Caulobacter sp. FWC2: one gene and its partner. The protein of the gene in region 2 interacts with the protein of the main gene of each other region in a pairwise test. Links are inferred from orthologs where the notes say so. Each region holds a gene or a part of one and is shown on either strand. Other genes may lie near its edges. The genes, in order: eno and rpe.

The links.
Region 1: the proteins of rpe (region 2) and eno interact in binary tests that used the Escherichia coli proteins (3 or more experiments, as listed by UniProt). The link is inferred for Caulobacter sp. FWC2 from one-to-one orthologs.

The regions. Positions count from the first base shown.
Region 1 is NZ_PEBF01000001.1:2,331,597-2,339,159, reverse strand. Bases 2,867-5,741 are described here. They hold eno (phosphopyruvate hydratase), read right to left. Parts: upstream 5,007-5,741; coding sequence 3,726-5,006; downstream 2,867-3,725. Other genes in these bases: CSW62_RS11190 (aspartyl protease family protein), read right to left, coding at 5,123-5,741; CSW62_RS11200 (septum formation initiator family protein), read right to left, coding at 3,064-3,366; pdhA (pyruvate dehydrogenase (acetyl-transferring) E1 component subunit alpha), read right to left, coding at 2,867-2,897. Outside these bases: CSW62_RS11215 (pyruvate dehydrogenase complex dihydrolipoamide acetyltransferase), read right to left, coding at 1-360; CSW62_RS11210 (pyruvate dehydrogenase complex E1 component subunit beta), read right to left, coding at 505-1,869; more of pdhA, read right to left, coding at 1,866-2,866; more of CSW62_RS11190, read right to left, coding at 5,742-6,124; rpmF (50S ribosomal protein L32), read right to left, coding at 6,246-6,428; CSW62_RS11180 (CTP synthase), read right to left, coding at 6,544-7,563. UniProt on the Escherichia coli protein: Catalyzes the reversible conversion of 2-phosphoglycerate (2-PG) into phosphoenolpyruvate (PEP). It is essential for the degradation of carbohydrates via glycolysis.
Region 2 is NZ_PEBF01000001.1:5,016,302-5,023,850, forward strand. The notes cover bases 3,116-5,976. They hold rpe (ribulose-phosphate 3-epimerase), read left to right. Parts: upstream 3,116-4,146; coding sequence 4,147-4,806; downstream 4,807-5,976. Other genes in these bases: CSW62_RS23695 (RsmB/NOP family class I SAM-dependent RNA methyltransferase), read left to right, coding at 3,116-4,107; CSW62_RS23705 (heparinase II/III family protein), read left to right, coding at 4,816-5,976. In the rest of the region: CSW62_RS23680 (DUF2339 domain-containing protein), read right to left, coding at 1-1,925; CSW62_RS23685 (ester cyclase), read right to left, coding at 2,014-2,445; CSW62_RS23690 (DUF1674 domain-containing protein), read right to left, coding at 2,484-2,729; more of CSW62_RS23695, read left to right, coding at 2,821-3,115; more of CSW62_RS23705, read left to right, coding at 5,977-6,543; CSW62_RS23710 (hypothetical protein), read left to right, coding at 6,549-6,833; CSW62_RS23715 (hypothetical protein), read left to right, coding at 7,032-7,526. UniProt on the Escherichia coli protein: Catalyzes the reversible epimerization of D-ribulose 5-phosphate to D-xylulose 5-phosphate.

The DNA of each region.
Region 1 (7,563 bases), 2.7 Mb from region 2 along the record:
ACCGTCAGCGGCGACCGGAGCGGCAGGAGCCGGGGCAGCGGGGGCGGCAGCGACCGGGGCCGGAGCGGCGGCAGCGGCCTTGGGCGCTTCAGCCTTCGGAGCCGGCGCGGGGCTTTCGCCCTCGCCCGCCAGCTTCCCGATCAGGGCGTTGACCTTGACGTTCTCGGTCCCGGCGTCGACCAGGATGGCTTCGATCACGCCTTCATCGACGGCTTCGACTTCCATCGTCGCCTTGTCGGTCTCGATCTCGGCGATCACGTCGCCGGCCTTGACGGTGTCGCCGACCTTGACGTGCCACTTGGCGAGGGTTCCCTCCTCCATGGTGGGCGACAGGGCGGGCATCAGGATGTCGATCGACATTGAGCTTTTTCCTCAATCGTTCGGGACTGTGTCGACCCATGGTGTACCGGGTCGCCGTCCGCGATACCCCGCCTTGCGGCGGGATGAATTCATTGGCCAGGACGATGCGGCCCTTGCCCGCCAGGAGCAAGGGCCGCGCCGGTCTTAGCGGTAGCTGACCGCCTTGGCCGCCTTGACGATCTTTTCGACCGAAGGCAGCGACAGGACTTCCAGGTTGGCCGCATAGGGCAGCGGAACATCTTCCTGGTGCACCCGCAGCGGCGGAGCGTCCAGATAGTCGAAGCCGAACTCGGTGATCCGGGCGACGACCTCGGCGCCGATGCCCATCGGGCCCCAGCCTTCCTCGACCGTGACCAGGCGGTTGGTCTTCTTGACGCTTTCCAGGACGGTGGCGTGGTCCATCGGACGGATCGTGCGCAGGTCGACGACCTCGGCCGAAATGCCTTCCTTCTCCAGCTCCTCGGCCGCCTTCAGGGCGAAGCCCACCATGCGGCTGTAGGCGACCAGGGTGACATCCGTGCCTTCGCGGCGGACCTTGGCCTTGCCGATCGGCACGACCCAGTCCTCGACGTCCGGAATATCGAACTCGTGGCCGTACATCATCTCGTGTTCGAGGAAGACGACCGGGTTCGGATCGCGGATCGCGGCCTTCAGCAGGCCCTTGGCGTCGGCCGCGTCATAGGGCGCGATGACCTTAAGGCCCGGGACATTGCCGTACCAGGCGGCGTAGTCCTGACTGTGCTGGGCGCCGACGCGCGAGGCCGCGCCGTTCGGGCCGCGGAACACGATCGACGACTTGATCTGACCGCCCGACATGTAGAGCGTCTTGGCGGCCGAGTTGATGATGTGGTCAATCGCCTGCATGGCGAAGTTCCAGGTCATGAACTCGACGATCGGCTTCAGGCCGGCCATCGCCGCGCCGACACCCATGCCGGCGAAGCCGTGCTCGGTGATCGGGGTGTCGATGACGCGCTTGTCGCCGAACTCCTGCAGCAGTTCGCGGCTGACCTTGTAGGCGCCCTGGTACTGGGCGACTTCCTCGCCCATCAGGAACACGCGGTCGTCGCGGCGCATTTCCTCGGCCATGGCGTCGCGCAAAGCGTCGCGGACCGTGATCTTCTTCATCGGCGCGCCGGCCGGGATTTCCGGATCGGCGAAGGTCGAGGCGGCCGAGATCGGGCCTGCAGCGGCGGGAGCAGCCGCCACCGGAGCCGGAGCGGCTTCAGCGGCGACGGGAGCAGCAGCCGGAGCGGCCGGAGCTGCGGCTTCACCCTCGCCCTTCAGGCGGGCGATCAGGGTGTTGACCTTTACGTTTTCGCTGCCGGCCGGAACCAGGATGGCTTCCACCACGCCTTCGTCGACGGCTTCGACTTCCATCGTGGCCTTGTCGGTCTCGATTTCGGCGATCACGTCGCCAGCCTTGATGGTGTCGCCTTCCTTGACGAGCCACTTGGCCAGGGTGCCTTCCTCCATCGTGGGGGAAAGCGCGGGCATCAGGATGTCCGTCACTGAGCGGCCTCCAGGTAGACGTCGGTATACAGTTCCGAGGGATCAGGCTCGGGGCTCGTGCGGGCGAACTCGGCGGCTTCGGCGACGATGCGCTTCACGTCCGCGTCGACGCTCTTCAGGTCGTCCTCGGTGACGCCGGCCGCAGCCAGGCGTTCCTTGATGTGGTCGATCGGGTCGCGGGTCGTCTTGACCTCGTCGACCTCTTCCTTGGTGCGGTACTTGGCCGGGTCCGACATCGAGTGGCCGCGATAACGGTAGGTCTTCATCTCGAGGATGTACGGACCCTGGCCGCTGCGGGCGTGCTCGGTGGCGCGGGCGCCGGCTTCACGGACGGCGACGACGTCCATGCCGTCGACTTCCTCGCCCGGGATCCGGAACGAGGTCCCGCGCTTGTGGAACGCGGTTTCCGAGGCGGCGCGCTCGACGCTGGTGCCCATGGCGTACTGGTTGTTCTCGATCACGTACACGACCGGCAGCTTCCACAGCTGGGCCATGTTGAAGCTCTCGTAGACCTGGCCCTGGTTGGCCGCGCCATCGCCCATGTAGGCGTACGAGACATTGCCATTGCCCTTGTAGTGGTTGGCCAGCGCCAGGCCGGTGCCAAGCGCCACCTGGGCGCCGACGATGCCATGACCGCCGTAGAAGCCGGTGGCGACGTCGAACATGTGCATCGACCCGCCCTTGCCCTTGGACGAACCGCCGGCGCGGCCGGTCAATTCGGCCATGACTTCGCGGGGATCCATGCCGGCAGCCAGCATGTGGCCGTGGTCACGGTAGCCCGTGATGATCTGATCGCCTTGTTGCGAGATCGACTGCATGCCGACCGCGATGGCTTCCTGACCGATGTACAGGTGGCAGAAGCCGCCGATCAGACCCATGCCGTACAGCTGGCCGGCGCGCTCCTCGAAGCGGCGGATCAGCAGCATGTCCTGATAGAATTTCAAGAGTTCGTCTTTGCCGACGAAGGCGTTGACACCGGTGTCTACCGCCTTCCCCTCTGAGGCCTCAGCCTTGCGCGTACGCGCCATTCAAATCTCCCTGGCCAATCTTCATCGCGGCCTTCGTCCTGAGAGCGCCACCCGCCGAAAAAACGTCGGTTCCGCGTGGGAGGCGCTCTGGTGTCTTGCCAAGATCAATCCGGGATCGGGTGATCCACGAGCTGACCGACAGCCGATTCCAGGAATAGGCGACCCGTCAGCTCGGACGCTTGACCCGGATCACATAGTCCCTCGGGTCGGCATATCCTAGAAGCGAACGCGCGCGTTCCTCCAGGAGATCAGCCGACAGACTGCCGTTGCGTAATAGACGAGCACGGGCCTCAAGGTCCATCCTCTCCGCGCGTATCTTCCTGAGTTCCTTTGTTTTTGCTGCGAGGTCCGCATTGCGCTGCGAAATGGACAGCAGGCCTCGATCACCTGTCAGAGCATGAAAGGCGAAGTAGAAAATCAGGAAAAAGATCGCCGCAGTCGGCAGGAAGGGTTGCAGTCGGGCGAACATCTCAAGGCCCTAGAGAGGGATTCGTAGGATCGCCGACCGTGCTTAACGCCTTCTAAATCCAGGCGTTGAGCAGGGTCTTTGACAGTTCGCCGGTCAGGCGAACGATGCTTTCACGTGAGATCGTTTCACGCGTATCTAGATACTGCGCCGCCGAAGCCATTTCGCGACCGCGAACAGCGCAGAAATGGTCTCGTTTGAAACCACTGCAGCGCTTTTAGAAAATTTGTGGGTTAACGCGGTCGCGGACCGGAGGAACGCGTTCGGAGTCCGGCCCGGCGGCGAGAATCGCATCCAAAACGCAAATGGCGCGGCCCCTTTCGGAAGCCGCGCCTTCGCCCGTTTCAGCGATTTGAAAGGACCTAGCGGCCCTTCAGCGCCGCGCGAGCGGCGTAGACACCTTGGTCGTCCAGCATCTCTTCGATGCGCAGCAGTTGGTTGTACTTGGCGGTGCGGTCCGAGCGGGCCAGCGAGCCGGTCTTGATCTGACCGCAGTTCAACGCGACGGCCAGGTCGGCGATCGTGCTGTCCTCGGTTTCGCCCGAGCGGTGGCTCATGACGCTGGTGTAGCCATGGCGGTGCGCCAGATCGACGGCGTCGATGGTTTCCGACAGCGTGCCGATCTGGTTGACCTTCACCAGGATCGAGTTGGCCAGACCCTTATCCAGGCCCATTTGCAGACGCTTGGGGTTGGTCACGAACAGGTCGTCGCCGACCAGTTGGACCTTCTTGCCCAGAGTGTCGGTCAGCAGCTTCCAGCCGTCGAAGTCGTCCTCAGCCATGCCGTCCTCGATCGACAGGATCGGGAACTTCGAGGCCAAGCCGGCCAGGTAGTCGACCATCTGCGCCGGGTCGAGCGACTTGCCCTCGCCTTCCAGCTCGTACTTGCCGTTCTTGAAGAACTCGGTCGAGGCGACGTCCAGGCCCAGGACGAAGTCCTCGCCGGCTTTGTAGCCGGCCTTCTCGCCAGCCTTGACGATGAAGTCGAGCGCGGCTTCGGCCGACGCCAGGTTCGGGGCGAAGCCGCCCTCGTCGCCGACGTTGGTGTTGTGGCCGGCGTCCTTCAGGGCCTTCTTCAGGGCATGGAAGATCTCGGCGCCCATGCGCAGGCCTTCACGGAAGCTGGGGGCGCCGGTCGGCAGGATCATGAATTCCTGGATGTCGATCGGGTTGTCGGCGTGGGCGCCGCCGTTGATGATGTTCATCATCGGGGTCGGCAGCACGCGGGCGTTCACGCCGCCGACGTACTTGTAGAGCGGCTGGCCGGCCGACTCGGCGGCGGCCTTGGCCGTCGCCAGCGAGACGCCGAGGATGGCGTTGGCGCCCAGGCGGGACTTGTTCGGCGTGCCGTCCAGCTCGATCAGCAGGTTGTCGACGCGGCGCTGGTCCTCGGCGTCCACGCCCGACAGGGCGTCGAAGATCTCGCCATTGACCGCGTCCACGGCCTGCAGGACGCCCTTGCCCAGGTAGCGGGCCTTGTCGCCATCACGCTTCTCATTGGCTTCGTGAGCGCCGGTCGAGGCGCCCGACGGAACCGCGGCGCGGCCAAACGCGCCGTCGTCCAGGATCACGTCGACTTCGACGGTCGGGTTGCCCCGGCTGTCGAGAATTTCGCGGGCGATGATGTCGACGATCTCGGTCATGAGCTGCTCCTAGAGGCCAAAAGGCGCGGTGGCTTTAGCCGCCATGCGCTTCGGGCGCAACTTGACTTCCTTTTCGGCGAACGACTGATCGCCGGTCACGAAGTCGGAAGCTGACCTCAGACGTTGTAGATCGGCGTCAGCCCGCTCCTCTGGCCCAGCTTGAACAGGACGCGGTCAGAGCCGAAGTCCAGCTCGACCTTGGCGAACAGCTTCAGCACGTCCACGCCCAACAAGGCCGCTGGCCGGTCGTTCAGCGACCAGACGTCGAAGATGTGCACATCTGCAAAGGCCATCGGGATGTTGGTCAGCTGCAGATTGCCCATGGTGATCGACGGCACGACGCGGAATTCGCCCAGATAGACCTCGCCACCAGCCGTCAACAGGCGCGCCGGCTTGACGATGTCCGAGGTGCGACGACGCTTGGCGGCGATCGCTCGCTGAAGCGCCAGATTGCCGATCGAGACGCCGCCGCCGGAATCGATGAAGGCGACCGAGCGCGTGCCGGAAATCCGGGCGTCGGTCAGGGTCAGGCGTCCGAAGCGGGCGTCCGCCGGCACCGAGATCTCGTCGGCCCTGCGCGTCATCTCCGAGAAGAACTGGCTGCGGCGGATCAGGATCTGCCGCTTGCGGAAATCCATGACGACGTTGCGCCGGTCCAGGATGTCGACGCCCAGCAGACCGTCGGCCCCGACCCGTTCGTAGGGCAGCACGGGCAGCACCGCCGCGCCCATGCGGGCTTCGCCGGCCTTCATGCTGTCGATCCGCGCGGTCGGACTGGTGATGGCGCTGGAGATGCCGTGGATGATGATCTGGGGACCGGCCGGCAGGTTGAGCTTCTCGGCCACGGCCGGAGTTAGCACGCTGCGCCCGGCGCCGGTGTCCACCACGAAGTTGAAGGGCCCCCGCCCGTTGATCTCGACGTCGACGGTGAGACGGTCATCGTCGTCCAGCGAGGCGTCCAAGATCAGCAAGCCGTCGTCCGGCAGCGTCGTCGCCGGCGGCAGAGTCTGAGGCACGGAAGCGGGGGTTATGGCCTGGGCCATGGCCGTCGACGCGGCCCCGGAAAGCCCTAGTCCTGAAATCCCCAGTCCCGCCGTGATGTTTCGGCGTGTGAGCATGGGCGTACCTCCCGGCGCGGAGGCTAACACCTTTTTTACACGTACGACGAAAATACGACGAAAAACGCCGCCCGGGCGAACCAGGCGGCGCTTTCGAAATCGTCACTGACGAAAGGAGACCTTAGTCTTCCTTGGGGGTCAGGATCTGCTTGCCGTTGTACATGCCGGTCTTCAGATCGACATGGTGCGGACGGCGCAGCTCGCCGGTGTCCTTGTCCTCGATGAACGAGTTAGCGCCCAGGGCGTGGTGCGACCGGCGCATGTTCCGGCGAGAAGGCGAAGTTTTTCTTTTAGGAACGGCCATCGAAGTGACTCTGCTCGTTGAGCGTGAAAATCGAGAGCGGCGACTCGGGGGTGCCCAGGTCGCCGCGTGAGGGCGCGCTTATGCCCGAATCTCTTCGGGGATGCAACACCGTGCTTTAGACCAGTCGACCATGCTCCTTGGCCGCGGCGATGAAGCTGGCGAAAAGCGGGTGCGGGGCGAACGGACGGCTCTTCAGTTCCGGGTGATACTGCACCCCGATGAACCACGGATGGTCGTCCCGCTCGACGATCTCGGGCAGCACGCCGTTGGGTGAGCGGCCGGTCAGTTTCAGGCCGGCGTCCTCCATCAGGTGGGCGTAGCCGATATTGACCTCGTAGCGGTGCCTGTGGCGCTCGCTGATCTCGGTCGAGCCATAGATCTCGGCGACCTTCGATCCCGAGGTCAGGACGGCGTCATAGGCCCCCAGGCGCATGGTGCCGCCAAGGTCGTCGTTGGCGCGACGCTGGACGGTCTCGTTGCCCTTGATCCACTCGGTCATGATGCCGACCACGGGACGCTCGGTAGGGCCGAACTCGGAGGAGCTGGCGTCCTTGATGCCGGCGACGTTCCGCAGGGTCTCGATGACCGCCATCTGCATGCCGAAGCAGATGCCGAAGTACGGCACCTTGCGCTCCCGGGCGAACTGGGCCGCGCGGATCTTGCCTTCCGCGCCCCGTTCGCCGAAGCCGCCGGGCACCATGATGGCGTGGGCGTTCTCCAGGCGGGCCGCGGCCGCGCCCTCGTCGCCTTCGAAGGTCTCGCTCTCGACCCAGTCCAGGTTGACCTTGACCTTGTTGGCCAGGCCGCCGTGGTGCAGGGCCTCGATCAGCGACTTGTAGGCGTCCTTGAGCACCGTGTACTTGCCGACCACGGCGATGGTGACCTCGCCGTCGGGATGCTGGACGGTCTCGTCGATGGTCTTCCAGCGCGCTAGGTCGGGCTCTGGCGCGTCCTGCATACCGAAGACGTCGAGGACTTCGGCGTCCAGGCCCTGCTCGTGATAGTCGATCGGCACGGCGTAGATGGACGAGGAGTCCATCGCCTGGATGACCGCGCTGGGGCGGACATTGCAGAACTGGGCGATCTTGCGCTTTTCCTCGGCCGGGATCTCTTGCTCGCAGCGGCACAGCAGGAT
Region 2 (7,549 bases):
TCGCGTGGTCCCGCCATGACGACATGCAGGGCCGCGAACAGCGCCAGCAGCACGATCAGCAGGCCGGTCGCGCGTTGGGCCTCGACCTCGTTGCGGACGCTCTCGCCGCCGCCCTTCCAGATCAATGCGGAGGATGTGGCCAGCAAGCCGGCCTCCACGGCGCTGACCGCCAGCAGCGTCTCCGGCGGCAGACGCCCGTCCAGGGCCGCGCCGATGAAGTCCGGGCGCATCATGGCGATGAACGCGATCAGGCCGCCCACCACGCTGGCGGGGGCCAGGCCTCGCCAGGGCAGACGCCAGGCGGCGACGGCCAGGGCGAGGGCGGCCAGGCCGAAGGCGGCGGGCTCGAAGCGCGGCGCGACGGCGGCGTGCACGGCCAGGAAGGCCATCTCAGCCGCGGCCGCCAGCCATAGCGCCAGGCCTCGGTCCGTCGAAGCCTGTTCGACCCGTCGCGCGATCAGAACCGCCGCGCCGAACAGGGCCGCCGCCAGGACCGCGGCCGGCGCCCAGCCGAGGTCGATCTTCGCCGCGTGCAGGATCGGCCAGGTCAGGCTGGCCAGGATCGCCACGCCGATGCCGCCGATGGCCAGGACGCGCGTGCGCTCGATGGCGGGGAGGCCCAGCGCCAGCCAGAGCGCGATCGCTGGAATCAAGGCGGTCTGGGCGTAAAGCCATGGCAGCTGCGCGGCAAAGGCGGGGGCGCGCACGGCGATGACCATGGCCAGGAGTTGGCAGAGGATCGCCATGCCGACGGGCAAGGCGAACAGGCCAGGGCGGATCATGTCCCGGAGGGCCAGGGCGGCCGCCAGGACGATGAGAAACCCCGACACCAGGATGGCGATCGGCATCTGTCCCGCCGCGACCGGGGCCGAGAACCAGGGGCCGACCGACGCCAGGGTGGCCAGCACCAGCGCCAGGGCGGGCAGACCTTGGAAGTCGCTTCCGGCGGGATCCCCCGTGTCGTCGGGCCGGAAGCGGCGTCGCCACAGCGTCGCGGCGAACGGCCCGGCGGCGGCCAGGATCTGGATGATCGCCGCCGGAAGGATCTGGTGTTGGGCCAAGGGGACGCCGCTGAGCAGCAGCAGGCCGACGATCGTCGCGCCGCCCGCCTTGCCCCACAGGCGCAGGGCCGAGATCGAGAACCCCGTCGCGCCGATCAGCCCCGCATAGGCCGTCAAGGCCAGCGGCGACCAGTCCGGCAGGCCGGTGAAGGCGGGCGTCAGTACGGCGCCGACCATGGCCACCAGGGCCAGGGGCTCGCCGTGTCGTAGTGACAAGCCCAGCAAGCCCAGCGAGACGCCGGCGGCCAGAACGGCGGCTAGGCCTAGAGGGATCAGGTGATAGAGCCCGTGGGCCGCACAGATCGCGCCGTACAGGGTGACCGCCCCCGCCCCGGCCGAGACGGCGGCGGCCAGCAGGTGGCGACCGCCGACGACCGACGGCGCCTGGCGCAGGATCCACTCGCTGGCGCCCAGCATCGCCGCGCCCAGGATCACGGCCAGGGCGATGCGGAATTCGGGAATGAACAGCCCGCGCTGGGCGGCATAGGCCACCAGCAGCAGGCCGCCCAGCGCCAGACCGCCGCCGCCGATCCAGGCCAGGCCGTTCTCGGACAGCCACGTGGAGACCGACTCGCGGTTGATCCTGGGTGGCGGTAGGGACGCGGCCGCAACGCGGGGCGCCTGTGCGAGCTCGGGTGTCGGAACCCTGGGCTGGACAGGTTCAGGGACGGCTTTCGGCTCAAGCGCAGGCGGGGGCGCCGCCATCCGCTCGGCGATCGCCGAGGTTTCCGCTGGCGGCGGGACGGGCTCGAGGGCCACGCGCGGCGCGGCGTCGGCGGCGTCCAGCCGCCGCTCGAGCTTCCGGATCTGCTGGCCCTGTCGATAGATCCAGGCCCCCAGAGCCAGGATCACAAGCCATTCCATGTCGTGCGTCCCGTCCGGCGAATTGAGCGGCCCCGCCTTGGTATGCGAGGACGGTGCTCAATGAAACCTTAAGTCGCAGGCCGCGCCCTCACCCCAGCTCCAGCGCCCGCAGCACCGCGAACTGGTCGTAGTAGGGCCGCTCGCAGATGATCTTGTCGCTGCCGGACGCGAACTCGAAGCTGGCGGCCATGCGGATGCGGAAGGCCTTGCCGGTCGGCTCGACCGTGCGGCCGGGGATCTTCAGCGGCCCCAGATGCGTGCCGGTCAGCCAGAACTCGACCAGCACCGTGTCGCCGGCGTGGGCGATGGCGATGACCTCGTTGCCCTGGTCCGGGAACGGCGTGCGCGAGGCGGCGAAATAGCCGCGCACGGCGGCCTCGCCGTCGAACACCGCGCCGCCGCCGTGCATCTCGTAGCGCGGATGCTCGAAAGTGGCGATCACCGCGTCCCAGTCGTGGACGCACTCCAGCGCCATGTGGTCGCGCACCACCTGGATGCGGCGTTCAGCAAGGTCTTCCAAGACGTTCGCTCCCTTTGTTTCAGAGGAGCCTGACAGCCTCAGAAGTCGACCGCCACGCCCTTCTTCTCCCAGTCGCCGAAGCGAGTCGGCTCGGGGCCCTCGCGGCCGCCCTTTTCCAGCGGCAGGGCGGCGGCCTCTTCAGCGGCGCGGCGGGCGGCGGCCTCTTCCAGCGCGCGGCGGGCGGCGGGGCTCAGAGCCTTGCCCGGCGCGGCGCCGGGGACTTCGCCAGGGAGATCGGAAGCGGCGATTTCAGGCGGCGCGGACGGGTTGGACGGCTCGGACATGGGTGGATTCTAGCATTTTTCGTCCGTCTCGCCGCGCGATTTTTCCGCAAGACGCTTGCGCTCGCCCTTGCCTTTGGGGCACGGCGGGGCGGTGACTCAAGAACTGAACGACGGCCTCCCCGCCCGGGAAGCCGCCCTGACCCTGATCGACGCGGCCCTCTCGCGCCGCGGCGGCATCGATGAAGCCGCCTCCGCCAACGGTTTCCGCTTCCTGGAGCCGCGTGAGCGGGCCTTCGCGCGCGCCCTGGCCATGGCCGTGCTGCGCCACCTCGGCCCCATCGACCGCGCCCTGGCCGCCAAGCTGCAGAAGGCCCCGCCGGACCGGGTGATGCACCTGCTGCGCCTCGGTGCGGCCCAGGCCTTCTATCTGGAGGTCCCGGCCTTTGCCGCCGTGGCCACCTCGGTCGAGCTGGCCGGGGCCAACAAGGCCAGCCGTCCGTTCAAGGGGCTGGTCAACGCGGTGCTGCGCGGCCTGCTGCGCGATCCGCCGCCGACCAACGATCCCACCTTGCTGGCCCCGCCCTGGCTCTATTCGCGCTGGGTGGCCGCGTTCGGCGAGGCGACGGCCCGCGAGATCGCCAGTCAGATCGCCCTGGAGCCCGCCACCGACCTCTCCCTGAAGCCCTCCGCCGACGCGGCCGTGCTGGCCGAAGCGCTGGAGGCCGAGATCCTCGACGGCGGAACCCTGCGCGTGCGCCGCAAGGGCGATGTCGCCGCCTGGCCGAACTTCGAGGACGGGACCTGGTGGGTGCAGGACGCCGCCGCCGCCATCCCCGCCCGCCTGCTGGACGTCAAGGCCGGCGACAGCGTGCTCGACCTCTGCGCCGCGCCCGGCGGCAAGACCCTGCAGCTGGCCGCCGCCGGCGCGAGCGTCGTGGCCCTGGACCGCTCGGCCGCGAGGCTCAAGCGTGTCGCCGAGAACCTGGAGCGCATGGGCCTGACCGCCGAGATCGTCGCCGCCGACGCGGCCGCCTGGGAGGACGCGCGCACCTTCGACGCCATTCTGCTGGACGCCCCTTGCAGCGCCACCGGCACCTTCCGCCGCCATCCGGACGTGCTGTGGGCCGCCCGCCCCGGCGACGTGGCCAGCCTGGCCGGCGTGCAGTCGAAGATCCTCGACAGCGCCGCCGACCGCCTCAAGCCCGGCGGCCGCCTCGTCTACACCGTGTGCTCGCTCGAGCCGGAAGAGGGCGAGGCCCAGGTCGAGGCCTTCCTGGCGCGCCGCAAGGACATGGCGCTGGAGCCGATCACCGCCGGCGAAGGCGGGTCTCCCGAGGCCAGCCTGACCGCGCGCGGGACCCTGCGCCTGCTGCCGCATCAGCGCGACGGCGGCCAGGACGGCTTCTTTGCCGCGCGGTTTCGTAAGGCGACAGCCTAGGCGGATGACAGATTAACCTGGGACGGTTATCCCAGGACCATGACCGCGCCGCTTATCGCCCCCTCGATCCTCGCCTCCGACTTCGCCAAGCTGGGCGAGGAAGTCGCCGCCATCGAGGCGGCCGGCGCCGACTGGGTCCATGTCGACGTGATGGACGGCCATTTCGTGCCCAACATCACGCTCGGCCCCGACATCGTCAAAGCCATCCGGCCGCACGCCAAGATCCCGTTCGACGTGCACCTGATGATCAGCCCGGCGGACCCATACCTGGAAGCGTTCCGCGCCGCCGGGGCCGACCTGATCAGCATCCATCCCGAGGCCGGTCCGCACCTGCACCGTTCGCTCAAGCACATCCGCGAGCTGGGGGCCAAGGCCGGGGTGGTGTTCAACCCGTCGACCGGCCTGGACCACGTCGAGTGGATCCTGGAGGACGTCGACCTGCTGCTGGTCATGTCGGTCAATCCCGGCTTCGGCGGCCAGAGCTTCATCCCCGGCCAGCTGCGCAAGGTCGAGGCCCTGCGCAAGCTCGTGGACAAGGCCGGTCTCGACATCATCATCGAGGTCGACGGCGGCGTGACCCCGGCGACCGCCCCGCAATGCGTCGCGGCGGGCGCCACCGCCCTGGTCGCCGGCTCGGCGGTGTTCAAGGGCGGTCCAGCCACCTATGCCGACAACATCCGCGCGCTGAAGGGCGGCTGACCCCAAGCGATGGCCGTCAAGCGTTCCGCCAGCGGCTCGAAGTTCCCCGCGTCTAGACGCGGCGGCGTCCTATGGGAGGCCATCGGCGCCGAGCTGTCCGGCCACGTCGCCCGCGAGTGGTACGGCTCGGGCCCGCATCGCCTGCTGATCGCCTTCCCGCGCCCCGAAGGCCTCTCCGCCCGGCCGCATGAGCCGCGTCCGGTCGATCCCGAGCATGGCAAGAAGATCCTGGCCGGAACCCTGACCCTGGACGGCGGCGCCCTGCGCCTGGGTCCCGACGGCGACCCGTTCGACACCGCCAGCCCCTCGCGCCGCTTCGCCGTCAGCCTGCACCGGTTCGACTGGCTGCCGGACCTGGCCGCCGCCGGCTCGGACGGCGCCCGCCGCTCCCTGCGGCTGATCGACGACTGGCGGCGGGTGTTCGGCAAGTGGAACGCCTTCTCGTGGAGCCCCGAGTGCCTGGAGCGCCGGGTCTTCCACCTGGCCTGCGCCGCCAAGACCCTGGCCGCCGAGGGCAGCGACGCCGAGATCGCCGACCTGACCCGCGACCTGGCCCGCCAGGCCCGCCACCTGGTCGAGATCACCGCCGCCCCCGCCCGCATCCTGGAGCGCGCCGCCGTCGCCACGCTGGCCGGCTGCGTCCTGGCCGGCAAACCGGGCGAGCGGCTGATCGACAAGGGCCTCAAGGCCCTGCTGCGCCACCTCGACAGGATGGTGCTGGCCGACGGCGGCCACGCCACGCGCTCGCCCGAGGCCGGGGTCGAGCTCTTGTTCGACCTCTTGACCCTGGACGACGCCCTGGGCCAGCGCGGCCGGCCCAGCCCCGAGGCCCTCTCGCGGGCCATCGACCGCCTGTCGAGCGCCGCGCGGTTCTTCACGCTGGGCGACGGGCACCTGGCGGCCTTCCATGGCGGCGAGGCGATCGCCCAGCCACGCATCGCCGCCGCCCTGGCCCACGACGACGCCGGCCCGCGCCCGCTGAACGCCGCCCCGCACAGCGGCTATCACAAGATGATCGGCGGCAGCATCGAGCTGATCGCAGACTGTGGCCCGCCCCCGGCCGGCCCCTTGAGCGTCGCGGCCTGCGCCCAGCCGGCCGCCGTCGAGATCGTCTGCGCCAAGGACCGCCTGATCACCAGCTGCGGCTGGAGCCCCGAGGCCACCGGCGCCAACGCCTTCCGCCTGTCCGACGCAGCCTCGACCGTCTCGGTCGGCGACGGCTCGGCCGGCCGGCCGCTGTCGGGCTTCCGCGCCAAGGCCCTGGGTCCCTGGCTGGTCGACGGCGCCCTGCAGGTCGAGGCCAAGCGCCACGACGACGTCGGCGGGGTGTGGCTGGACATCGTCCACGACGGCTGGCGCCATGTGGGCCTGCAGCACGCCCGCCGCCTGTTCCTCGACGCGGTCAATGACGAGCTGCGCGGCGAGGACAGCCTGACCCCCTTCGCCGGCCCCGCCGACCCCAATGGCCCGCGCCGCTACCTGCCGTTCGCGGTGCGCTTCCACCTGCACCCCGAGGCCCGCGCCTCGATCGCCCGCGACGGCAAGAGCGTGCTGATCCGGGGACCCAGCAACATCGGCTGGTGGCTGCGAAACGACGCCGTCGACGTCGAGATCGCCCCCACCGCCCACTTCGACCACGGCCTGGCCCGCAAGGCCGGCCAGATCGTGCTGAAGAGCCAGGTGCGCCCGGAAGTCGGGGCCAAGATCCGCTGGAAACTGACCCGGGCGGAGGGGTAGCGCCGATGGGCTTCGACCGAAGGCCGCCGCTGGACCCGGGCCGGGCGCGGCAGGCGCCGGAATACACGGCCGACGAGGTGTCCGAGGTTTTTGACGCCCTAACGGCGGACGCGCCGGAGATCCTGGCGGTGCTGGCGCGGGAGGCGCGGGAGCCGGGGAGCGTGGCGGCGGGGGACTATGACGACGCCTACGACCGGATGCTGACGTACCTGTTCGAGCGGGGGTACGTGCACACGCATATCGAGATGGCGATGGTGTTTCGGGCGGTGCGGGAGAGGGTTGGGGTTTAGCGGGCTTTAGTGGCTGTTGTCGGATGAGCCGCCTGATGAACGGTGGTCGACCAGCCCAAGGCCGAACAGCAGCTATGCTCTCACGATCGTGATTGGCCCACACACCACACACCACAAAGAACAACACGAGCACATGTGGGAGGGGATTGCCCCCACGCGAGAGAGGCGCCATCGTGCTTGCACACGAGGGATTCTCCCATGAACGACTTCATCCTTGCTGCAGAGAATGAGTTGGCCAGTATCGGGTTGGCAAAGATGCAGCTCGAGATGAAGGAAAGTCAGCTCAGGTTGCTCATCTCTCTCTATAGAGCTGACCCGACATACGTCCCCCCGATGCGGTCACAATTCGCCCCATCGCTTGAGCCGAAAAAGATCAACCGACCGATCAATAAGGATCGCGAACACGCCCTTTCGTTGGCAGCAGAGGCCATTAAGGGGCGACGAGCCCCGACACGGACCGCCGAAATCTACGAAATCATTGAGCCTCTGGGTGCGAAAATCGGCGGTGCCGAGCCGAAGAGTAACCTCAGTGCAATGCTGCACCATTCGCCGCTATTCCGCTCCCACGGACGACGAGGCTGGACCTTGGCTGAGGAAAATATCGTCCTTGAAGACGATGACGATGGCGATGACGAAGGCACAGCGCTCGACTTCTCGGAGCCGACAACGGAAGACGACGATTCGATTGCATGACGCCCAGCGAAGCGCTGAAGACG